One region of the Rhizobium sp. A37_96 genome, then DNA from elsewhere that is predicted to be linked to it. Evidence: predicted binding sites of a transcription regulator. Region 1 holds the regulator's gene; each other region holds the start of a gene.
What was found. The regulator PhoB, encoded in region 1, activates phosphate uptake and scavenging genes when phosphate is short. The targets are predictions, from matches to a motif close to TGTCATNNANCTGTCAT.

Region 1 (5,991 bases):
GCGGATTGCCGCCATAGGTCGATCCGTGCGTGCCGGCCTTCATGCCCGAGGCGGCTTCCGCCGTCGCAAGGCAGGCGCCGAGCGGGAAACCACCGCCGATACCCTTGGCGACGGCCATGATATCCGGCTTGATACCGGCCCATTCATAGGCAAAGAGCTTGCCGGTGCGGCCAACGCCGGACTGGACTTCGTCGAGAACCAGCAGCAGGCCGTGCTCGTCGCAGATCTGGCGGAGACCGCGCATGAATTCGTTCGTCGCCGGGCGGATGCCGCCCTCGCCCTGCACCGGCTCGACCAGGATCGCGGCCGTCGCATCGGTGATGGCCGCGCGCACGGCGTCAAGGTCGCCGAAAGGCACCGGATCGAAGCCCGGAGCCTTCGGGCCGAAACCTTCGATGTATTTTTCCTGGCCACCGGCGGCGACCGTCGCGATGGTACGGCCGTGGAAGGCTCCCTCGAAGGTGATGATATGGAACTTTTCGGGATGCCCCTTGGCGAAGTGATAGCGCCGCGCCGTCTTGATGGCGCATTCCAGCGCCTCGGCGCCGGAGTTGGTGAAGAACACCTTGTCGGCGAACGTGGCTTCCGTCAGGCGCTTCGACAGCTTCTCCTGGCCGGGCACTTCATAGAGGTTGGAGAGATGCCAGACCTTGTCGGCCTGCGCCTTCAATTCCGCGACGAGATGGGGGTGCGCATGACCGAGCGAATTGACCGCCACGCCAGCCGCGAAATCGAGATAGCGTTCGCCATTTTCGGTCACCAGCCAGACGCCCTCGCCTCGCTCGAACCGCAGCGGAGCACGCATGTAGGTATCATAAAGCGGCGCGGTCTCTGCCATGGCCATTTCTCCTCGATCACAACTTTAAGGACCAATCGCTTCCGTTTGATGAAACGGACCCGAAAAAATCAAAAATGCCGCCTTGCGGCGGCTTGCGCACTATTGATGTTTTGCACCGCGATGTCAACAAAACTGGCGGTTTAGCAGGTGCGAGAAAGCGCTGCCGGCCAAAAGAGATGGGTTCTGCAGCGCCTATTGCAGAAATGCCACGCCCGGACAGCAAGTTGGGGAAAACCTCGAAATCGATTCCACAAGATTCCCGCGACTCTTGTCACGGAGTCAGCCTCACACTAGGTTAAAAACCAATTGCTAGACTGCATGCGGCGGAACTAGTCACCACAATTTTAGAGCGTTTCGCGTCTCGTTCCCATGCGAGGCAATGGTGAGGGATTCTGCCATCGGAAACGCGGCAGCGGAGACAGGGCATGAATTGGACAGACGAACGCGTCGAGAAGCTGAAAAAGCTATGGTCCGAAGGTTTGAGCGCCAGCCAGATCGCGGCGCAGCTTGGTGGCGTAAGCCGTAATGCCGTCATCGGCAAGGTGCACCGCCTGAACCTCCCCGGCCGAGCGAAGGCTGGCGGCACGGCGACCGCTGCCCGCACGCCGAAACGCAACGCCACGGCACCTCGCCCTGCCAGCTTCGGCTCGCGCGTTGCGACGCGCACGGTGGTTGCCCGGCAGCAGGGCGCGACCATGCTGAAGGAAGAGATCGACGTCGATACGGTCAATGAAATCCAATATCGTCCGGCTTCCAACGTCGTCGTCCCGATCTCCCGTCGCCTCGGCCTGACGGAGCTGACGGAGCGCACCTGCAAGTGGCCGGTCGGCGATCCGCTGAAGGACGATTTCCACTTCTGCGGCAACGAGAGCCCGGATGCATCGCCCTATTGCGGCTATCATCAGCGCCTGGCCTACCAGCCCGTGCACGAACGGCGCCGGCCGGCTCAACCACGCGGCTGAGATCTATCATCGCCGAGACAAAAGAAACGGGCCCTTGAGGCCCGTTTTCTGTTTCCGCCGCTATGTCGATGCCTGAGCGGGCCTTGCCGCTCAGGCCTCCATGGAATAGCCCGCGCCGCGAACGGTGCGGATGACATCCTGCATATTGGAGAAGTTGAGCGCCTTGCGCAGGCGGCCGACATGGACGTCGACGGTGCGTTCGTCGACATAGATATCGTGCCCCCATACGCCGTCCAGCAGCTGCGAGCGCGAGAAGACGCGGCCCGGCGAGGACATCAGGAATTCCAGCAGGCGGAATTCCGTCGGCCCCAACCGCACTTCGCGGCTCTTGCGGTGGACGCGATGGGTTTCGCGGTCCAGCTCGATATCGCCGCAACGCAGCACCGTGGAGAGCACCTCCGGACGGGCGCGCCGCAGCATCGCCTTGACGCGGGCCATCAGCTCCGGCGTCGAAAACGGCTTGACGACATAATCGTCCGCGCCGGTGGAAAGGCCGCGCACGCGCTCGCTTTCCTCGCCGCGGGCGGTGAGCATGATGATCGGCAGGCGCTCCGTCTCCGGCCGCATGCGCAGCCGGCGGCAGAGCTCGATGCCGGACACGCCGGGGAGCATCCAGTCGAGGATCAGAAGATCGGGGATGCGCTCCTGGAGACGCAGCTCGGCCTCATCGCCTCTGAGGATGGTGTCGACCTCGAAGCCTTCGGCCTCGAGATTGTAGCGCAGCAGAACGCTCAGCGCTTCCTCGTCTTCTACAACAGCAACTCTCGGAACCATGCGCCTGTGGTCTCCTTTTTCGCTTCCAGATTATTCCGTCACCGCGCCGACGGTATTGGCGGTATCGTCCTTCGGGCGCTCGCCTTCGGGCTGGGCACCGGTCGCCATGTAGTAGATCGTCTCGGCGATGTTGGTGGCATGGTCGCCGATGCGCTCGATGTTCTTCGCGCAGAAGAGAAGATGCGTGCAGGTGGTGATGTTGCGCGGATCTTCCATCATGTAGGTCAGCATCTCGCGGAAGAGCGAGGTGTACATGGCGTCGATTTCCTCGTCCCGCTCGCGGATCGAGACGGCCTTGTCGGGCGAACGGGTCGCATAGACGTCTAGAACTTCCTTCAGCTGGCTCAGCGCCAGTTCGGAGAGATGCTCGATGCCGCGGGCGAGACGACGCGGAACGCCGGTGCCCTGCACGGCGATGACGCGCTTGGCGGTGTTCTTGCCAAGGTCGCCGACGCGCTCCAGATCGGAGGCGATGCGGATCGAACCCATGATCTCGCGCAGGTCGGCGGCCATCGGCTGACGGCGAGCGATGGTGACGATCGCCTTGTCGCCGATTTCGCGCTCCGCATGGTCGAGAACGACGTCGTCCGAGATGACCTTCTGGGCAAGAGCGGCGTCGCTGTTGACCAGTGCGCGGACGCTGTCGCTGACCATCTGCTCGGCCAGGCCGCCCATTTCGGCAATGCGGCGCGTCAGGAACTTCAGGTCTTCGTCATAGGCAGAGAGAATGTGAGTGGAGACCATTTTTCTATCCTCAAGGTGAACTGTGTGAAAGGAGCCGCGCGCGCAGCATCATCAACCAAAACGGCCCATGATGTAATCCTGCGTGCGGTAATCGTCGGGATTGGTGAACATCTTATCGGTATCGTTCTCCTCAACCAGATGGCCGAGATGGAACATTGCGGTGCGTTGCGAAACGCGGGCTGCCTGCTGCATGGAATGCGTCACGATGACGATCGTGAAATTTTCCCGCAGCTCATGAATGAGATCCTCGACCTTTGCGGTTGCGATCGGATCGAGCGCGGAACACGGCTCGTCCATCAGGATGACCTCCGGGCTGACGGCAACGGCGCGGGCGATGCACAGGCGCTGCTGCTGCCCGCCCGAAAGGCTCGTGCCGGCGTCGTAGAGCCTGTCCTTGACCTCGCCCCACAGACCCGCCTTCTGCAGGCTGGTCTCGACGATATGATCGAGATCGGCCTTGGAACGGTGCAGGCCATGGATGCGCGGGCCGTAGGCGACGTTTTCGTAGATCGACTTCGGAAACGGGTTGGGCTTCTGAAAAACCATGCCGACCCGGGCGCGCAATTCCACCACGTCGATGCTGTCGTCATAGACGTCCTGATCGTCGAGCGTGATCTTGCCGGTGACGCGGCAGGTCTCGATCGTATCGTTCATGCGGTTGAGGCAGCGCAGGAAGGTGGACTTGCCGCAGCCGGAAGGGCCGATCAGGGCCGTGACCGTATTGGCGCGGATCTTGAGGTTGACGTCGAAGAGCGCGCGCTTATCGCCGTAAAAGACCGAAACGTCCTGGCCGATCATCTTGTAAGGGATCATCGTCATCTTCCTGGTCAATGCTCTTTCGCTTGCGGCTTCCGTCATCATGTTCATCCCACGGCCCTCCCTTACCAACGCCGCTCGAAGCGGCGGCGCAGCAGGATCGCGCCGATGTTCATCGCGACGAGGAAGAAGAGCAGGACGATGATCGCCCCGGACGTTCTTTCGACGAAGGCACGCTCGGCTTCGCTCGCCCACATATAGATCTGCACCGGCAGCGCCGTCGAAGGATCGAGAGGCGATGTCGGATAGTTGGTGACGAAGGCGACCATGCCGATCAGCAGCAGCGGCGCCGTCTCGCCGAGCGCATGGGCAAGCCCGAGAATGGTGCCCGTCAGGATGCCGGGCATGGCAAGCGGCAGGACGTGATGGAAGACCATCTGCATGCGCGACGCACCGAGGCCGAGCGCCGCGCTGCGGATCGACGGCGGCACGGCCCGCAATGCCGAGCGCGTGGCGATGATGATCATCGGCAGCGTCATCAGGCTGAGCACCAGCCCGCCGACCAGCGATGCCGAGCGCGGCAGCCCCATCGTGTTGATGAAGACCGAGAGGCCCAGCAGGCCGTAGACGATCGACGGCACGGCGGCGAGGTTGTTGATGTTGACCTCGATCAGGTCCGTCAGCCGGTTCTTCGGCGCGAATTCCTCCAGATAGATCGAGGCCGCGACACCGACGGGCAGAGCGAGCGCGAGCACGGTCAGCATCAGATAGAGCGAGCCGATCAGAGCGACGCCAAGGCCCGCGGCCTCGGGCCGGCTCGAATTGCCCGACAGGAAGAGGCCGCTGTTGAAAGCCTCGTAGAGGGCGCCGCTTTCGCCGAGCTGCTTCATCCAGGCGACCTGTTGATCGGACACCTTGCGGTCCTTCTCGTCGACGGTCAGGTCGACCTGGCCCTTGTTGGCGGAATCGATGTTGGCGCTGGCAAGGAAGGTGACGTTCTGCGTCGTTCCGATGATGGACGGATTGGCGGCCACCCTGTCGCGAAGCACGATCCTGGCGTTGTCGGACACCATCGCCGTTGCCGCGCGCACGAGCGCGCGATTGGCGGGATCGATACCGAGCGCCTTTACGAGGGCATCCCGCACCAGGACCGGATAGTTGGCCGATATCAGCACATTCGGATCGCCGGCGCGCTTGCCCGCCGGATCGATCGCCTTCTCGCTGAATTCGATCGGCAGGGTGATCGAGGTCTGAACGAAGGCGGTGTAGCCGTTGCGGACCACCGTCGAGACGAGGATGGCAAGGAATACCAGACCGAAGATGACGGCGGTAAATCCGTAGGCGCGAAAGCGGCGCTCGGCTGCATAGCGGCGCCTGATGCCGATATCGCGCCGCGCCGGAGCGCCCGGCGTCAGCCCGCGCGGCATGTTCTGCGACGGGGAGGATACGACGTCGCTCATTCGTATTGCTCCCTGTAGCGGCGGACGATGTAGAGGGCATAGACGTTGAGGCACAGCGTCAGGCAGAACAGCGTGATGCCGAGCGCGAAGGCGACGAGCGTCTGCGGCGAGGTGAACTCCAGGTCGCCGGTCAGCTGGTTGACGATCTTCACGGTCACGGTCGTCATCGGCTCGAAGGGATCGAACTGCATGCGGGCGGCGACGCCGGCGGCCAGCACCACGATCATCGTCTCGCCGATGGCCCGCGAGGCGGTCATCAGCAGCGCGCCGACGATGCCCGGAAGAGCTGCCGGCAAAAGGACGCGCTTGACCGTCTCCGAGCGCGTGGCGCCAAGGCCGAGCGAACCGTCGCGAAGCGAGCGCGGTACGGCCATGATGATATCGTCCGACAGCGAGGAAACGTAAGGGATGAGCATGACGCCCATGACGAAGCCGGCCGTCAGCACGCTCTGCGCCT
Region 2 (5,991 bases), on a different contig from region 1:
AAGACATCGAGCGGATAGGCTCTCAGAAACTCGACCATTTCCGGCTTGCCGTTGTATTCGGCCCAGCCGATCGCCGGCGCGGCGAAATATGGATCGCGCAGGGTGGTATCGGCACCATGATCGATCAACAGCTTGGCCATGTCCATATTGCCATGAAGCGCTGCTTCATGCAGCGGCGTGCGGCTGGTCATGGCATTGACGTCGATGCCGAGGTCCAGCATCCGGCGGACGACGCCGAGATCGTTGTCGCCGGCAGCCTCGTGCAGCATGGCGGGATGAGCCTTCTGCAACGCCGCCGCGATATCGAGGTCGTCCCCGCCCGGCATTTGCCTGAAAACGGCGTTGATCTGATCGGCGGATATATCGCCGCTCTTTATCTGGATATAAGCCCAATCTGCCGGTTTTAGGCGAACCGCGACCGCGCCCTTGCGCACCAGATATGCCGCCAGCTCGCTGTCGCCGCCAAGACGCGCCCATTCATAAGGTGTTCTGCCGTTAACCGGTCTGCTGACATCGGCGCCATGCTCCACCAGCAGGCGCACGCGCGAGCCCATGCGATGCTCCAGCGCCCATGCCAGCTGATAGTCGAACACGGTCTGCGAATTTGCGACCAGCCTGCCATCTTCGCGCACCAGCCAATTGTTCCTGTCTTCGGCCGAAAGACCGTATTCCAGCAGGAGGGTCAGGCACGTATCGTCCGGCTCGAACATCCGGTTGTAGAGCGCCTGGCTGTCATTGGCTTCCGCGCCGGCCTCCAGCAGCAAACGCGCGAACGCATCGCAATCCGGATGCTGCGGCTGGCGGATTTTTCCCGCCTCGCCCTCTCCGAAGACGCCGGTCAATACGGTGAACCGATACTGGCCGCTATCGAGGAAGACGGCGTTGATATCGGCCCCGCGCCTGACGAGCTCGCGGGCGGCCGGCAGGCTGGATCTGCCCGGCAGGCGGGCATAGGCGGCATACATCAACGGAGACCAGTCGTAGGGCCCGCCCCTGCGGTCGAGCAGCTGCGGCTGGCGATCCAGCCAGCGCCCGATGCCATCGGCATCCCCAAGCGCCGCGGCAATATGGATGTTCTCTCCGGCAATATCCGGATTTTCCTCGAGCAACTGCCGCGCCTCATCGAAGCGCGCTGGATCGGCCGGAATGTTGCCAAAATAGGAGACCGTTGCGAGCGATAGGAAACGGTTGGCCAGCTGATCTCGCGGAACATGCTTGCGGTCGCCGCTTTCCAGATGCGCCTTGAGCTTCGTCCAGCTGGAGAAGCCGAATTCGCGGGCGAGGACGAGCTGGACGTCCTGCAATCCGACATGGGCGATGTCGGTAAAATACGGCGCAACGCGGCTGCGTGCCGAAGCATCGCCGGATTGAACGGCCTTGAGGAAAGACTTGGCCTGCTTTTTCAGGGAATCGAGTGTGGCGGTGCTCGCCAAAGAGCGCGTGGTCACGATAGACCTCCTTCCATTTACGTCCGGTATCCGCGCCCACAGACTGAAAAGAGGTGTGGCAGTCTCATTCTACGTGCATCAGGTGGGCCTTGCCCTTCCCGCGGATCGGATGCGCCCTGCGAACGCACCCAGATCTATAGCGCCGGTTGCACTCTGTCCAGAGGGTCAGACGGGCTCGTAACGCACATAGGCGAACGCATCACCATCCGGTGACCAGTTCGGCACGTTGATGCTGCCCTGGCCGCCGAAGAGTTCGAACAGCGTCGTGATATTGCTGCCGTCCATGTCCATCAGCCGCATCCGCACATTAAGGTCGCGCGGATGATCGAAGACGTCCGGATCGTAGGAGATCAGGACGACCTTGTCGTTCTTCGGCGACGGATGCGCAAACCAGTTGCCGTAATTGTCATGGGTCACTTGCTGCAGGCCGGTGCCATCGGGATGGATGCGCCAGATCTGCATCAGGCCGGTGCGGCTCGAGTTGAAGTAGATCCACTGCCCGTCGGCGGAGAAATCAGGGCCGTCATTGCGGCCCTCGCCGTGTGTCAGCCGCGTCTCCTCGCCGCCGTCGATCGAGATCGTGTAGATATCGAAGACGTCGTTGCGGATGCCGCAGTAGGAGAAACGCTTTCCGTCCGGAGACCAGCCGTGCCAGTAGGACGGAAGATTGGTCGTCACCTGCCTTGGCGTGCCGCCCGCTGCCGGCAAGACATAGATGCAGGCCTTGCCATGCTCGGTCTTGTCGGAAATCGCAATCAGCGAGCCATCGGGCGAGATGCCGTGATCGTTGTTGCATCGCGTCGCAAAGCCGGTATCGACACGCGCCGCCTCGCCACTGCCATCCAGCGGCAGTCGATACAGCAGCCCATCGCCGTTCAGCAACAGATAGCGTCCATCCGGCGAATAGTTCGGCGCCTCGACCAGCTGGTCCGTCTGCCAGGCAACCCGGTTCCCGCCGGTACGGATGTTGTAGATCTCGACCGAGCTGCGCATTCGTCCTCTTCCTGCGATGAAGGCGCGATCAGCGATCGCGGAACCGATTGGTGATCGGATAGCGACGGTCGCGGCCGAAATTCTTCTTGGTGATCTTCACGCCCGGCGCCGACTGGCGGCGCTTGTATTCCGCGAGATAGAGCAAATGCTCGACGCGATGCACCGTCGCGATGTCATGGCCGCGCGCCACGATCTCTTCGACGGACATTTCCTTCTCCACCAGGCATTCGAGGATATCGTCGAGCACCGGATAGGGCGGAAGCGAATCCTGGTCCGTCTGGTTCGGCCTGAGCTCCGCCGAAGGCGCCTTGTCGATGATGTTGTAGGGGATCACCTCGCCCGAAGGCCCGAGCGCGCCGGGCGGCACATGCAGGTTGCGCCAGCGCGACAGCGCATAGACCTGCATCTTGTAGAGATCCTTGATCGGATTAAAGCCGCCGTTCATGTCGCCGTAGAGCGTGGCGTATCCGACAGACATTTCCGACTTGTTGCCCGTCGTCACCACCATCGAGCCGAACTTGTTGGAGATCGCCATCAGGATGGTGCCGCGGGCGCGGCTCTGCAGGTTTTCCTCGGTGATCCCGCTTTCCGTGCCTTCGAACAGGTCGGACAAGGCCGAGCTGAAACCGGTGACAGGATCCTCGATCGGCACGATATCGTAGCGGCAGCCAAGCGCCTTGGCGCAGTCGGCCGCATCCTTCAGCGAATCCTGCGACGTATAGCGGTAAGGCAGCATGACGGTGCGCACGCGCTCCTCGCCGAGCGCATCGACGGCGATCGCAGCGCAGATCGCGGAATCGATGCCGCCGGAAAGGCCGAGAACGACCGACTTGAAGCCGTTCTTGTTGACATAGTCGCGGAAGCCCAGCAGGCAGGCGCGATAATCCGCCTCCTCGCCTTCCGGAATATGAGCCATCGGGCCTTCGGCGCAGTGCCATCCGTCGCCGTTCTTCTTCCAGGTGGTGATCGCCAGGGCGGTTTCGAACTGGCTCATCTGGAAGGCCAGCGTCTTGTCGGCATTGAAGCCGAAGCTCGCGCCGTCGAAAACCAGTTCGTCCTGACCGCCGACCTGCGCAGCGAAGATGAGCGGCAGGCCCGACTCGATCACCTGCCGCAAAGCGACCTGATGACGGACATCGACCTTGCCGCGATAGTAAGGCGAACCATTGGGGACTAGCAGGATTTCCGCACCGCTTTCCGCCAGCGTCTCGCAGATTCCGAGATCGTTCCAGATCTCCTCGCAAATCGGTATGCCGATACGGACGCCTCGGAAATTGACTGGCCCTGCGATCGTCCCTTCGTCGAAAACCCGCTTCTCGTCGAACTCGCCATAGTTCGGCAAGTCGACCTTGTCCCGGATGAAGATGACCTTGCCGCCGTCCAGCACGGCTACCGAATTGTAGCGGCCGGTATCGTCCTGCCGGGGAAAACCGATAACGACGCCAGGGCCGCCGTCGGCGGTATCTGCCGCAAGGCTTTCCACCGCTTTCCAGCAGGCGCGAATGAAGGCCGGCTTCAACACGAGATCTTCCGGCGGGTAGCCGGAAATGAACAATTCCGTCAGCAATATGAGCTGCGCGCCTTCGCGCGCTGCTTCCGCCCGCGCCTCTCGCGCCTTGGCGAGGTTGCCTAAGACGTCACCGACCGTCGGATTAAGCTGCGCGACGGCGATGCGGATGGTGTGGGTAATCGGGCTTTGCTCTGTCATGCCATACATTTAACGACGGCATCTTTCTTCCGCAACCGCCTTCCTTCCCCGCCAGGCATCAAAGATCGAGCTGCTCGCATAGGCGGTATTTTTACTCGGAAAATTACTAAGCCTGCCTTGCGGTTCATCCACCGTTCATGACAGAAGCATGACACTTCTATGAATACTTTGTAGCATTTGGAGAAATCCTTGGTCGCATTGGTCATCGAGTCCGCCTTGGCGGGCAGGCTTGCTCTTTTCCAGAAGATCGGCGCAGCGAGACAAAGATCCGCTGTCGTGCGCCTGCTTCTGAGCCTGACGCTGACCATGCTGTTCTCCTTGTCCATTGTCATCGCCGTCGAATGGATCGCACGCGGCGAGTTCGCGGCCATCCCGTCCTATCTCCTTTCGGCCTCCCGCCCCGGCTTGACAACGGTCGGCATCGTCATGCTGACGATGCTGATCCTCGACGCGTTGATCGGCCGCGTGCATCTGTCGGCTCTGATCGTCGCGTCGCTGCTCGTCGTGCCGGCCTTCATTTCCAGTCAGAAGCAGAACTATCTGTCCGACCCGCTCTATCCCTCCGACTTGCTGTTCGTACGACAGATCATGGAGCTGATGCCGGTCATGGTCAGGGATCGCCCCTGGACGGCGGTCGCGCTCGTCGCCGGTATCGTCGTCTGCCTGGCCGCCATGACTTTGCTCTGGCGCTATATCCGGCGTCATGCTGCAGCGCTGTCACCGAAGGAGCGCCTCGGCCGGCTTTCGATCTGTCTGCCGCTGGCGGCGCTTTTCGTCTCGCAGATGGACCCGACGCAATATTCTTTCATTCGCGAAAAGCTGGGCATCATTCCGATCGTCTGGGACCAGAAGGAAAACTATAGCCATAACGGCTTCGTCATCGCCTTCGCGCTCAATCTGCCCATGGCCGACGTCAAGTCACCGGCCGGCTACGGATCGAACGCGATCGACGCCATACCGGCGCGGAACTACGGCTATCTCTCCGGTCCGCGTCAGAAGCCCGATGTCATCGTGCTGATGAGCGAATCCCTCTGGGATCCGACACGGCTTTCCAACGTCGCCTTCACGCCCGATCCGATGCCGACGATCCGCGCCCGGCAATCCGGAAACGTCTTCTCGCCGGAGTTCGGCGGCATGACCGCCAATGTGGAATTCGAGGCGCTGACCGGCTTCTCCAACGCCTTCCTGCCCTATGGCAGCATTCCCTATCAGCAATATGTGCGCCGCCCGATGCCCTCGCTTGCCACCTTCTTCCGTGGTGAAGGCTATACGGCGCGCGCCCTTCACCCTTTCAGCGGCTGGTTCTGGAATCGCAACGAGGTCTACAAGGCTTTTGGCTTCGAGGAATTCCATACGCAGGAAACCCTGCCGCCCATGGACAAGCGCGGCATGTTCGCCGCCGACGACTCCCTGATGAAGGAAATCATGCGCGAGGGCGACGCGGCCGAGCGCCCGTTCTTCTTCTTTGCCGTCACCCTTCAGGGACATGGCCCCTACGAAGCCAACCGCTACGCTCAGAATACCGTCGATATCGGCGGAAATCTGAACGATGACGACCGCGCGACGCTTGCCACCTATGCGCAGGGCGTGCGCGAAGCCGACGCCAGCCTCAGGATGCTGATGGACTGGGCCGAAAAGCGCGACCGCGAAACGATCGTCGTCCTTTGGGGCGATCATCTGCCGCCCCTCGGCAACGTCTACCCGGACACCGGCTATATGCCGCAGCAGGTCGCGACCCGGAAAGCGCCGCTCGACGTCATGAAAAAGGAGCACGAGACGCCACTCGTCATCTGGTCGAGCAAGAAGGGCGCCCGCAAGGACATCGGCACCATCAGCCCCTCG
Region 3 (5,991 bases), on a different contig from region 1:
CTATGCGCGCCTGCCGGTGGAAATCGACGTTGCCTCCGAATTCCGTTACCGCGAGATGCCTTTGTCGCCGTCGCAGGCGGCGCTGTTCATCTCGCAGTCCGGCGAGACCGCTGACACGCTGGCGTCGCTGCGCTACTGCAAGGACAACGGCCTGAAAATCGGCGCCGTGGTCAACGTCAAGGAATCGACCATCGCGCGCGAATCCGACGCGGTGTTTCCGATCCTGGCCGGTCCTGAAATCGGCGTTGCCTCGACGAAGGCGTTCACTTGCCAGCTCGCCGTGCTCGCATCTCTGGCGATTGGAGCGGGTGTTGCCCGCGGTACCGTCAGCACCAAGGACGAGGAAGACTTGGTGCGCCATCTCGTCGAGATGCCGCGCATCATGGCGAATGTCCTGAACATCATCCAGCCGCAGATGGAAAGCCTGTCGCGCGAGATTTCGAAGTTCAAGGACGTGCTCTATCTCGGCCGCGGCACCAGCTTCCCGCTTGCCATGGAAGGCGCGCTGAAGCTGAAGGAAATCTCCTATATCCATGCCGAGGGCTATGCGGCCGGCGAATTGAAGCATGGGCCGATTGCGCTGATCGATGAGAACATGCCGGTCATCGTCATCGCCCCGCACGACCGCTTCTTCGACAAGACCGTTTCCAACATGCAGGAAGTGGCGGCGCGCGGCGGCCGAATCATCTTCATCACCGACGAATTGGGCGCAGCCGCCTCGACATTGCCGACCATGGCGACGATTACCTTGCCCGTTGTCGACGAGATCATCGCACCGATCATCTTTTCGTTGCCGATTCAGTTGCTTGCCTATCATACCGCTGTCTTCATGGGCACGGACGTCGATCAGCCGCGCAACCTCGCCAAATCGGTGACGGTGGAATAGAACACCCCGCTGTAGAGCCTTTGTCGTCACGTCGTCGTGAGCCGGGCCTCAGTTCGGCACGGCGACGCGGCTGGCGGGTTGTATGCAGGGCCGATTTCTGGCACGTTTCTTGAGTGGAGATGGTGGGGAGGATTTGCCGGGTAGCGGTAGCGACGGAACGGAGTTTTCGAGCGGCGAATGACTGAGAAACTCATCAAGATATCCGTAACCACGCGGATCAGAAATAATTTCCTGGCCGGCCTGATTATCTGCGCTCCGATAGCCATCACGCTCTGGCTGACCTGGTCCGTCGTCCATTGGGCCGACAGCTGGGTACGGCCCTATATTCCGGCGCGCTACGATCCCGAGAGCTATTTGAATTTTGCCGTTCCCGGCACGGGCCTGCTGATCGCGATGATCTTCATCACGATCGTCGGCTTCCTGGCCAAGAACCTCATTGGCCAGAGCATCGTCCGTTTCGGCGAGTCGATCGTCAATCGCGTTCCTCTGGTGCGGACCATCTACAAGAGCGTCAAGCAGATCTTCGAAACCGTGTTGAAGGAGCAGGGCACCTCGTTCAAGAAGGTCGGGCTCATCGAATATCCGAGCCCCGGCCTGTGGTCGATCGTGTTCGTCTCCACGGATGCCAAGGGCGAGATCGCCTCGAAGTTCAACGCGCTGGGGCAGGACATGGTGGCGGTCTTCCTGCCGCCCACTCCTGTACCGACGGCTGGCTTTCTGGTTTTCGTCCCGCGCGAGAAAATCACCGTCCTCGACATGAGCCCGGAGGATGGCGCCAAGCTGCTGATTTCCGGCGGCCTTGTCGCGCCTGAATACAGGGAGGAGCTGGTCGCGACAAAAAGCCTGCGTCCGCCGGTTCCCATGAAATCGCTCTCCTAGAAAAATCGCTCTCCTAGAATAAGTCCGGTCGTCGGCTGCGATCCTCGCGTCATGCGCGAGCTGTCATGTGCGTATCATGTTGACGTCTTAGACCGTCCCTGGGACAGGCATCGGGATTATCTCATCAGCAGCATGTGCGGAGCGTCAGCACCGGACAGTGCCTTTGTTGCGGTGCTTTATCCGCTGGAGATGAATGCCGTTGTCTTCGCACCGGTTTTCATCAGGAGGATATTGCCTTGAAAAATATGCGTTTCAGGAGCTTGCCGCTGCTTTCGGCCGCGCTCGCCACATGTGTTTTTACCGCGCCGATGATGGCGTTCGCGGATAGTTCCGTAACGGTCCAGGGCGTGACGCTCGTCAACAAGGGCCGCGTCGCCGTGGGGCGCATCCCTTCCAACCTGCGCGACAAGTTCGGCGAAACCTTCGGTTCCGGCTCCGGCATGTCGATCGATACGAAAAACTGGGTTCGCAACGCCGACGGCACCTATAAGGGCTCGCTATGGCTGCTGCCGGACCGTGGCTACAATGCGGTCGGCACCACGGACTATCGCCCGCGCCTGAACACGATCGACGTTACCTTGAGCCCGGTCGCGCCCGGTGCGGCGCCGGAAGCCGGCAAGGAACAGTCGGGCGTCGATGCCAAGCTCGCCGATACCCTGCTGCTGAAGGACGACAAGGGTGCCGACACCACCGGTCTCGATCCCGCCGATGGCACCCGCCATCCGGAAGGCGCCATGCCGCTGCTGCCCCAGGCGCCGAACGGCAAGATCTCGCTCGATACCGAAGCCGTCGCTCGTCTGCCCGACGGCACGATGTTCATCAGCGATGAATACGGCCCCTATATCTACCGCTTCGCTGCCGATGGCCGCATGATGTCCGCAACGCCGCCGCCGGCCGCGCTGCTGCCGATGCGCAACGGTGTCGTCAACTTCGCTTCCAACAATCCCGGCCCCGGCGAATCCGCCCCGGATCCGAAAGATCCGACCAGCGGCCGGCAGAACAATCAGGGTCTGGAAGGCATGTCGCTTACCCCGGACGGCAAGTTCCTGATCGCCGTGCTGCAGTCCGCAACCCGTCAGGACGGCGGCGATTCCGGCTCGACGCGCCAGAACACCCGCGCACTGGTCTATGACGCGGCCGATCCGGCGAACCTGAAGCTGGTCCACGAATATGTCGTGCCGCTGCCGGTCTTCACCGACGCCAAGGGCAAGACAGCGGTCGCCGCCCAGAGCGAAATCTATGCGCTCTCGCCGCAGACTTTCCTGATGCTCGCGCGCGACAGCAACAATGGTTACGGCATGAAGGGTGACAAGTCACTCTACCGCAGCATCGTCGCGGTCGACGTCTCCGCCGCCACCGACATTGCCGGCGGACAGTTCGATGCCGACAAAGCGGTCGCGCCCAAGGGCGTTCTCGATCCGACAGTGAAGCCGGCCGCGGTCAGCCAGTTCATCGACATCAACGACAGTGCCGATCTGGCCCGCTTCGGCCTCCACAATGGCGCTCCGAACGACCGCAACAATCTCTCTGAAAAGTGGGAGGCGATGTCGCTCGCCAGCGTGCAGGATCCGAAGCTGCCGGACGATTACTTCCTGTTCATCGCCAACGACAACGACTTCCTGACCCAGGACGGCTATCAGGTCGGCGCTGCCTATAAGGGCGATGGCGGGGCCGACGTCGATACCATGTTCCAGGTATTCCAGGTTACCATTCCCGGCCTCGCCGCGAAGTAAGACCGCGAAACAGGGATGGGCGCGGCACCGCGCCCATCCGTTCATCCCGCCCGAAGGAACCGGATCGCTTCGTCGCGGCGGAAGAGATAGAGCAGGGTGCGCACCGCCATGCCGCGCTCGCCGGTCAGCTCCGGATCGCGCTCGATGAGATAGGCGGCATCCTTGCGGGCGATTTCCAGAAGGTCGGCATGGGCCTCGAGGCTGGCGATGCGGAAGCCGGGCGTGCCGGACTGGCGCGTTCCGAGAAGCTCGCCTTCGCCGCGCAGCTTCAGATCTTCTTCGGCGATACGGAAGCCGTCCTCGGTATCACGCATGATCGATAGCCGTGCGTGACCGGTTTCGCCGAGCGGCCCTTTGTAGAGCAGGATACAGGTGGAGGCTTCGTCGCCGCGACCGACACGTCCGCGCAGCTGATGCAGCTGAGCCAGGCCAAAACGCTCCGCGTGTTCTATGACCATGATGGTCGCGTCAGGTACGTCGACGCCCACCTCGACAACGGTCGTGGCGACCAGCAGGCGGATCTCGCCGTTCTTGAAAGCCATCATCACGGCATCTTTTTCCGGCCCGCTCATTCGGCCATGAATGAGACCGATGCCCGGACCCAGCGCCTTGGTCAGCGTCTCATGACGCTCCTCGACCGACATTAAATCAGATTCTTCGGATTCCTCCACAAGCGGGCATATCCAATAGGCTTTCTTGCCTTCGGAAAGCGCACTTCTCAGCCGGCCGACGATATCGCCCGTTCGCTCGTTTGGAATGGTGATCGTCTGGATCGGTTTGCGCCCGGCCGGCTTCTCGGTGAGCTTGGAAACGTCCATGTCACCGAAAGCGGCCAATACCAGCGTGCGCGGGATAGGCGTTGCAGTCATGACGAGCATATGCGGCGAGATACCCTTGGCGGTCAGGCGCAGGCGCTGGTGGACGCCGAAGCGATGCTGCTCGTCGACGACAGCCAACATGAGATTGGCATAGGCGACGCTGTCTTGAAACAAGGCATGCGTGCCGATGATGATCTGCGCCTCGCCGGAGGCTATGCGCTCCAGGATCGCATCCCGCTCGCGTCCCTTGGTGCGCCCCGTGAGAACTTCGACGGAAAGGTTTGCATTTGCTGCGAGTTTCGAGATTGTAGCATAATGCTGGCGGGCAAGAATTTCAGTCGGCGCCATCAGCACCGCCTGGCCGCCGCTTTCGATCACGGCGGCGATCGCCATCAGCGCAACCAGCGTCTTGCCGGCGCCGACATCACCCTGCAGCAGCCGGAGCATGCGCTCCGTGCCCGCCATATCCTTGAGGATATCGGCAACCGCGTCACGCTGGCTGTTCGTCATGGAGAAGGGAAGGGATTCCAGTATCTTGCGGCTGATTTCTCCAGTCGCATGTACGGGCTTTCCAGCCACCTTGCGCAGTCTTTGGCGCACGAGAGATAGGGAGAGCTGCCCCGCCAGGAACTCGTCATAGGCAAGCCGCCGGCGTGCCGGCGCTTGCGGGTCGATATCGGCCGCATCCCTTGGCGCGTGCAGCATATGGAAGGCATCGGAGATCGTGGGAAAGCCCTGCTTCTGGGCAAGCGCCGGATCGTCCCACTCGGGCAGTTGCGGGATGCGCGGCAATGCCGCCTCGATGGTCTTGCGCAGGAATTTCGGCGAGAGCCCGGCGGTCAACGGGTAGACCGGTTCGACCAGCGGCAGGTTTTCCGCCTCGCTTTCGCGCATGATATAGTCCGGGTGCACCATGGAGGGGCGGCCGTTGAACCAATCGACCTTGCCGCTGACCGTAACGGTCTCATCGACCGGCAGCTGCTTTTCGAGCCATTGCGCCTTGCCGCGGAAAAAGACCAGCGCAAGCTCGCCGGTTTCGTCATGCAGATAGACGCGGTAGGGAATGTTGCTGCGCGCGGGGGGCGGCTGATGCCGGTCGACGCGACCGGTAATGGTGACGATGGCCCCCTGCGGCGCTCTGGCGATACCGGGCTGTTCGCGCCGGTCGATGATCGAGTGCGGCGCGTGGAAAATGAGGTCGATGACGCGGCAGTCGTCGATCGTCTCGCGGTCGAGCAGCTTTACCAGCAGCTCGGACACCTTCGGCCCGACGCCGGGCAGCGAGGATATGGAGGCGAACAACGGATCGAGGATGGCGGGACGCATGGCCGGCAAAATGCGACGGGCAGGGCGCGTTTGGCAAGGGGCAGCGGCGGGCACGACGTCCTTGAGGCCAACACTCCCCCGAAAATTGCGCTTCCGGCGCTTTTTTCTGAAAAACCGGTTCCCACCTTTCGATGCTGGTTTTATAGAGACGCATCAACATAAAGGTGTTTTCAATGACTGGGCTCACCCTCAGCAGTGCCGATCTCGATCCCCGCCGTCGGCGCATCCTTTTTCGCTGCTGGCATCGCGGCGTTCGCGAGATGGATCTGGTTTTCGGCCAGTTTGCCGACAACGAGCTGCCGGGCCTCCCCGAGGCCGATCTCGATGAGCTGGAGCGCATCATGGCCGA
Region 4 (5,991 bases), on a different contig from region 1:
GACGCAGATCCAATTTGTCGAGTGGCTCATCCATTGCATGAATCTTTCAAAGTGCTCACAGATCGTGTATAATATTCTCAGTTCGCAGCGATAATGCAAGCACTTTGCGTGCGTTTTGGGCCATACTTTGCACAGTCAAAGTCCAGTCTTCCGAGGAGGAGAAAATGGGTCCTTTTCCACACGATGCGCCGCCGTCGGAAATCACCGCCGATAACCCGGCCGGCACCGATGGCTTCGAGTTCGTTGAATTCGCTCATCCCGAGCCAGAGAAGCTGCGCGAGCTCTTCACCCGCATGGGTTACGTCACGGTTGCCAAGCACAAGACGAAAGACATCACCGTCTGGCGCCAGGGCGACATCAACTACATCCTGAACGCCGAGCCCGGCAGCCATGCCGCTCGCTTCATCGCGGATCACGGCCCCGCGGCGCCGTCGATGGCTTGGCGTGTCGTCGATGCCAGGCACGCCTTCGATCATGCGGTCTCAAAAGGCGCGGTTCCCTATGAGGGTAATGACAAGGCGCTCGATGTTCCGGCAATCGTCGGCATCGGCGGTTCGCTGCTTTATTTTGTCGAGACCTACGGCAAGAAGGGATCGGCCTACGAGGCCGAGTTCGATTGGCTCGGCGAGCGCGACCCGCGCCCCGAAGGTGTCGGCTTCTACTATCTCGACCATCTGACGCACAATGTCTTTCGCGGCAACATGGACAAGTGGTGGGACTTCTATCGCGACCTGTTCAATTTCAAGCAGATCCACTTCTTCGATATCGACGGGCGTATCACCGGTCTCGTGAGCCGGGCCATCACGTCCCCCTGCGGCAAGATCCGCATCCCGCTGAATGAATCGAAGGACGACACCAGTCAGATCGAAGAATTCCTGAAGAAGTACAAGGGCGAGGGCATCCAGCACATCGCCGTTGGAACGGATGATATCTATCAGGCGACGGACACGCTTGCCGACAACGGCTTGCGCTTCATGCCGGGCCCGCCGGAGACCTATTACGATATGTCCTATGCGCGGGTGAACGGGCACGAAGAACCCATCGAACGCATGAAAAACCATGGTATCCTCATCGACGGTGAAGGCGTGGTGAATGGTGGCATGACCAAGATCCTGCTGCAGATCTTTTCCAAGACCGTCATCGGCCCGATCTTCTTCGAGTTCATCCAGCGCAAGGGCGACGAAGGGTTCGGCGAAGGCAATTTCCGCGCCCTCTTCGAGTCGATCGAAGCGGACCAGATCAAGCGTGGCGTCATCGGCACGGCGGCCGAGTGAGCTTTTTCGGGCGACCCTGCCCAAGCGTGGGGTCGCTTTCAGTCTTCGGGAGGAGTGAAGCATGGACCAGACGATATCCAAGGCGTCCGACCGCCAGGCCACGGCGACGGATAAGCTGCAGTACATGCCGGGTTTCGGCAACGATTTCGAAACGGAAGCCCTCCCTGGCGCATTGCCTCAGGGCCAGAACAGCCCGCAGAAATGCAATTACGGTCTCTACGCCGAGCAGCTTTCCGGCTCGCCATTCACTGCTCCGCGCGGAACGAACGAGCGGTCATGGCTCTATCGCATCCGCCCAAGCGTCCGTCACACCCGGCGCTTTTCCAATGCCTCCTATCCTTTCTGGAAATCGGCACCCTGCCTGGACGATCATTCGCTGCCGCTCGGCCAGCTTCGCTGGGACCCGGTGCCGACGCCGTCCGAACGGCTGAATTTTCTGGAAGGCATCCGCACGATCACCACCGGCGGCGACGTGCTGACCCAGACCGGCATGGCCGCCCACGCCTACGTCTTCAACGAGGATATGATCGACGACTACTTCTTCGATGCAGACGGAGAGCTGCTCCTCGTTCCCCAGGTCGGCGCCATCCGGGTCTTCACGGAAATGGGCGTCATGGATGTCGAGCCTCTGGAAATCTGCGTCATCCCGCGCGGCATGATGTTCAAGGTGACGCGCAGAGGCGATGAGCAGGTCTGGCGCGGCTATGTCTGCGAGAACTACGGCGCGAAGTTCACGCTGCCGGAGCGCGGGCCGATCGGCGCGAATTGCCTTGCCAACCCGCGTGACTTCAAGACCCCCGTTGCCGCCTATGAGGACAAGGAAACGCCGTGCCGCGTGCATGTCAAATGGTGCGGCAAGTTCTACGTCACCGACATCGGCCACTCGCCCCTCGACGTCGTCGCCTGGCACGGCAACTACATTCCTTACAAATACGACCTGCGGACATTCTCACCGGTCGGCGCCATCCTGTTCGATCATCCCGATCCGTCGATCTTCACGGTGCTGACCGCGCCGACAGAAAGTGCCGGCACCGCGAATGTCGATTTCGTCATCTTCCCGCCGCGCTGGCTGGTTGCCGAACATACGTTCCGGCCCCCCTGGTATCACCGCAACATCATGAGCGAATTCATGGGCCTGATCCACGGCCAGTATGATGCGAAGGAAAAGGGCTTCGTGCCGGGTGGCATGAGCCTGCACAATATGATGCTGCCCCACGGCCCGGACGCCTCCGGCTTTGAGAAAGCGTCCAATTCCGAGCTGAAACCGGTGAAGCTGGATCAGACAATGGCCTTTATGTTCGAGACCAGATTTCCGCAGCAGCTGACGAAATATGCCGCTGAACTCGAAACACTGCAGGACGATTACATGGAATGCTGGGATGGTCTGGAGCGCCGGTTCGACGGTACTCCCGGGATCAAGTGACGATCAGCCATCCATTCTTCGATATTGGAACCGGACCATGAAGCTCGCGACTTTGAAAGACTCCACAAGGGACGGCCGGCTCGTGGTCGTTTCGCGTGATCTGACCCGTTGTTCCGAGGTCGGGCACATCGCCCGCAGCCTGCAGGCTGCCCTTGACGATTGGGAGCACGTAGCGCCGAGGCTCGCCTTGATTGCGGAAGGCATCGAAACAGGCGCGGAACCGACGATACGGTTTCACGAACACGATGCCGCCTCGCCGCTGCCGCGAGCCTATCAGTGGGCCGACGGCTCAGCCTACGTCAACCATGTCGAGCTGGTGCGCAAGGCGCGCCATGCCGAAATGCCGGCAAGCTTCTGGGTCGATCCGCTGATGTACCAGGGCGGCTCCGACGGCTTCCTGGCGCCGCGCGATCCCATCCTTGCGGCCGATGAAGCCTATGGCATCGACATGGAAGGCGAGGTGGCCGTCGTGGTCGGCGACGTTCCCATGGGGATCGGTCCGGAGGCGGCGCGCCACGCCATCAAGCTGGTGATGCTCGTCAACGACGTGTCGCTGCGCGGCCTGATCCCGCAGGAATTGGCGAAGGGCTTCGGTTTCTTCCAGTCCAAGCCGTCATCGGCGTTCTCTCCGGTTGCCGTCACGCCGGATGAGCTTGGCGATGCATGGGATGGCGGCAGGCTGCACCTGCCGCTCCTGGTGGCGTTGAACGGCAAACCCTTCGGCAAGGCGAATGCCGGCGTCGACATGACGTTCGATTTCGGTCAACTGATCGCCCACGCCGCCAAAACGCGCAGCCTCGTCGCCGGCACGATCATCGGTTCGGGAACGGTATCCAACAAGCTTAATGGCGGGCCGGGAAGGCCGGTCGAGAAAGGTGGCGACGGCTATTCCTGCATCGCCGAGATCCGGATGATCGAGACAATCGAAACCGGATCTCCGAAGACACAGTTCATGCGTTTCGGCGATCAGGTCCGTATCGAGATGCAGGATCGCGCTGGGCATTCGATTTTCGGGGCGATCGAACAGACCGTCCAGCGATACGAAGGACCGCAGGCGCGATGAGCGACGTCGTTCTTTACGATTACTGGAGATCGTCGGCGAGTTACCGCGTTCGCATTGCGCTCAACATCCTCGGGATCGGCTACAGAACCGTCCCGATCAATCTGTTGGATGGCGAACAGAAGAGTCCGGATTACCTGGACCTCAACCCGCAGGGATTCGTGCCGACGCTGGTGATCGATGGAAGGATCATGACGCAGTCGCTGGCAATCATCGAATATCTGGCCGAGCTTCGGCCCGATGGCGGATTGATCCCGCCGGAAATCACAGATCGGCAGCATGTGCGCGAACTCGCCTACGCGATTGCCATGGATATCCATCCCATATGCAATATGCATGTAGCCGCCCATGTCGCGACGATGACGGATAAGGCCGACGCTCGCGAGGACTGGATGAGGCATTTCATCGCCAGCGGCCTTCGCAAGCTCGAGATCATGCTGCGCAAGTTCGACGGTGCGTTCGGTTTCGGCGATACGCCGACCCTGGCGGATATCTGTCTCGTTCCACAGGTCTATAACGCCCGCCGCTGGGGCGTGGACCTGACCGACCTCAGGCGCATCGTCGAAATCGACGAAAACTGCGCGAAACTACCTGCCTTTCAGGCTGCGCATCCGGATCGCGTCAAGGTCTAAGCACGACCCGAAGCCGAATGTGCCAGGTGTCGGAGCGTCGGCGCTGCAGCTATAAACACGCGTCTTTTAGATGCTATACATACAATCAGCATTCCTTAGCGATGTCGCCTTTTGAATTACCGGTTGCAGAAAGTCGCGTGTTTTTTATGTGATTGTCATGTGGCTTTTATAAGTGGGGAGAGGGAAGCAACCAACGCAGGGGGTATAAATGCGTAAACTTCTTCTCGCCATGATGTCTGCGACCGTAATGTCCGGCGCAGCCCATGCAGCGACAGTCTATCCGTTGGACCGGGCAACGGTACTCGCCGGCTCGCCTTTCGATTTCAAGGTCGAGTTCAGCAAGGTGGTAAAGCCTGAGGACGTGAAAGTCACCGTCAACGGCGAAAGCTATGATGCGGTTTTCGGCAAGGCTGCCGATTTCGTCGCCGAGGAAAAGGGGACCGAAGACAAGGTGCTCGGATCCGCTCTGATCCTGCGTGGCGTCAAGCTCGCAAAGCCCGGCCAATACAAGGTCGAGGTTTCGGCCGGTGACGAGAGAAAGTCGGTCAACTGGGACGTCTACGGCACGTCCGCTGCGCCCAAGGCCAAGAACATCATCTTCCTGCTCGGCGACGGCCTCTCCGTCGCGCATCGCACCGGCGCCCGTATCATGTCCAAGGGCATGACCGAAGGCAAGGCCAACGGCCGTCTCGCCATGGATGACATTCCGCCGGTCGCCTTCATCGGTACCTCCTCGACATCGGCCATCGCCACGGACAGCGCCAACACCATGTCGGCCTATATGACGGGGCACAAATCGGCCGTGAACGCGCTCGGCGTCTATGCCGACCGCACACCGGCAAGCCTGGATGATCCGAAGGTCGAGACGATCGGCGAGGCCCTGCGCCGTACCGGCAAGAAGTCGCTCGGCATCGTGACCACGTCCGAACTCGAGGACGCGACGCCTGCCGCGCTCGTGTCCCATACGCGCAAGCGCGGCGACAAGGCCGAGATTGTCGGCATGATGTATGACGTCAAGCCGGATGTCCTGCTCGGCGGCGGCTCGGCCTATTTCCTGGCGAAGAGCGTACCGGGCTCCAAGCGCAAGGACGACAAGGACTACATCGCGCTCTTCAAGGACGCCGGCTATGCCGTTGCCACCGACAAGACCGAATTGGCAAGCGCCGCCGGCTCGAACCAGGACAAGCTGCTCGGCCTCTTCCACACAGGCAATCTCGACGTCACGCTCGATCGCGAATTCCTCAAGAAGGGCACCGTCGACAAGTTCCCGAACCAGCCGGGCCTCGTCGACATGACCGAGGTCGCGCTCGACAAGCTTGCCAAGAATCCGGAAGGCTTTTTCCTGGTTGTCGAGGGCGCATCCATCGACAAGATGAGCCATCCGCTCGACTGGGATCGCGCTTTGATCGAAACGATCGAGTTCGACAAGGCGGTTGCCGTTGCCCGCGAGTTTCAGGCGAAAAACCCCGACACGCTGATCGTCGTCACAGGCGACCATACGCATGGCGTCTCGATCATCGGCACTGTCGACGATGAAAAGCCGGGCACGGAAATGCGCGACAAGGTCGGCACCTATGCTGCTGCCGGTTTTCCGAACTACGA

Region 2: a site for PhoB is predicted at 4,287-4,303, ahead of ACQZ6J_RS00620 (LTA synthase family protein). Genes of this name have one in related genera too.
Region 3: a site for PhoB is predicted at 1,827-1,843, ahead of ACQZ6J_RS25650 (esterase-like activity of phytase family protein). Genes of this name have one in related genera too.
Region 4: a site for PhoB is predicted at 4,543-4,559, ahead of ACQZ6J_RS30700 (alkaline phosphatase). Genes of this name have one in related genera too.

Annotation. Positions count from the first base shown of each region.
Region 1 covers NZ_JBNWDS010000002.1:420,842-426,832, reverse strand. Annotated here, with positions in the region: gene ACQZ6J_RS08545 (acetylornithine transaminase) at 1-838, opposite strand, end outside; gene ACQZ6J_RS08540 (GcrA family cell cycle regulator) at 1,264-1,800, shown strand; gene phoB (phosphate regulon transcriptional regulator PhoB) at 1,891-2,574, opposite strand; gene phoU (phosphate signaling complex protein PhoU) at 2,605-3,318, opposite strand; gene pstB (phosphate ABC transporter ATP-binding protein PstB) at 3,370-4,185, opposite strand; gene pstA (phosphate ABC transporter permease PstA) at 4,200-5,534, opposite strand; gene pstC (phosphate ABC transporter permease subunit PstC) at 5,531-5,991, opposite strand, start outside.
Region 2 covers NZ_JBNWDS010000001.1:128,652-134,642, forward strand. Annotated here, with positions in the region: gene ACQZ6J_RS00605 (ankyrin repeat domain-containing protein) at 1-1,448, opposite strand, end outside; gene ACQZ6J_RS00610 (TolB family protein) at 1,614-2,441, opposite strand; gene ACQZ6J_RS00615 (NAD+ synthase) at 2,470-4,149, opposite strand; gene ACQZ6J_RS00620 (LTA synthase family protein) at 4,396-5,991, shown strand, end outside.
Region 3 covers NZ_JBNWDS010000013.1:72,810-78,800, reverse strand. Annotated here, with positions in the region: gene glmS (glutamine--fructose-6-phosphate transaminase (isomerizing)) at 1-886, shown strand, start outside; gene ACQZ6J_RS25655 (DUF502 domain-containing protein) at 1,064-1,765, shown strand; gene ACQZ6J_RS25650 (esterase-like activity of phytase family protein) at 2,002-3,498, shown strand; gene recG (ATP-dependent DNA helicase RecG) at 3,540-5,642, opposite strand; gene ACQZ6J_RS25640 (FAD assembly factor SdhE) at 5,816-5,991, shown strand, end outside.
Region 4 covers NZ_JBNWDS010000021.1:34,090-40,080, reverse strand. Annotated here, with positions in the region: gene ACQZ6J_RS30725 (Lrp/AsnC family transcriptional regulator) at 1-34, opposite strand, end outside; gene hppD (4-hydroxyphenylpyruvate dioxygenase) at 165-1,274, shown strand; gene hmgA (homogentisate 1,2-dioxygenase) at 1,336-2,697, shown strand; gene ACQZ6J_RS30710 (fumarylacetoacetate hydrolase family protein) at 2,735-3,760, shown strand; gene maiA (maleylacetoacetate isomerase) at 3,757-4,389, shown strand; gene ACQZ6J_RS30700 (alkaline phosphatase) at 4,598-5,991, shown strand, end outside.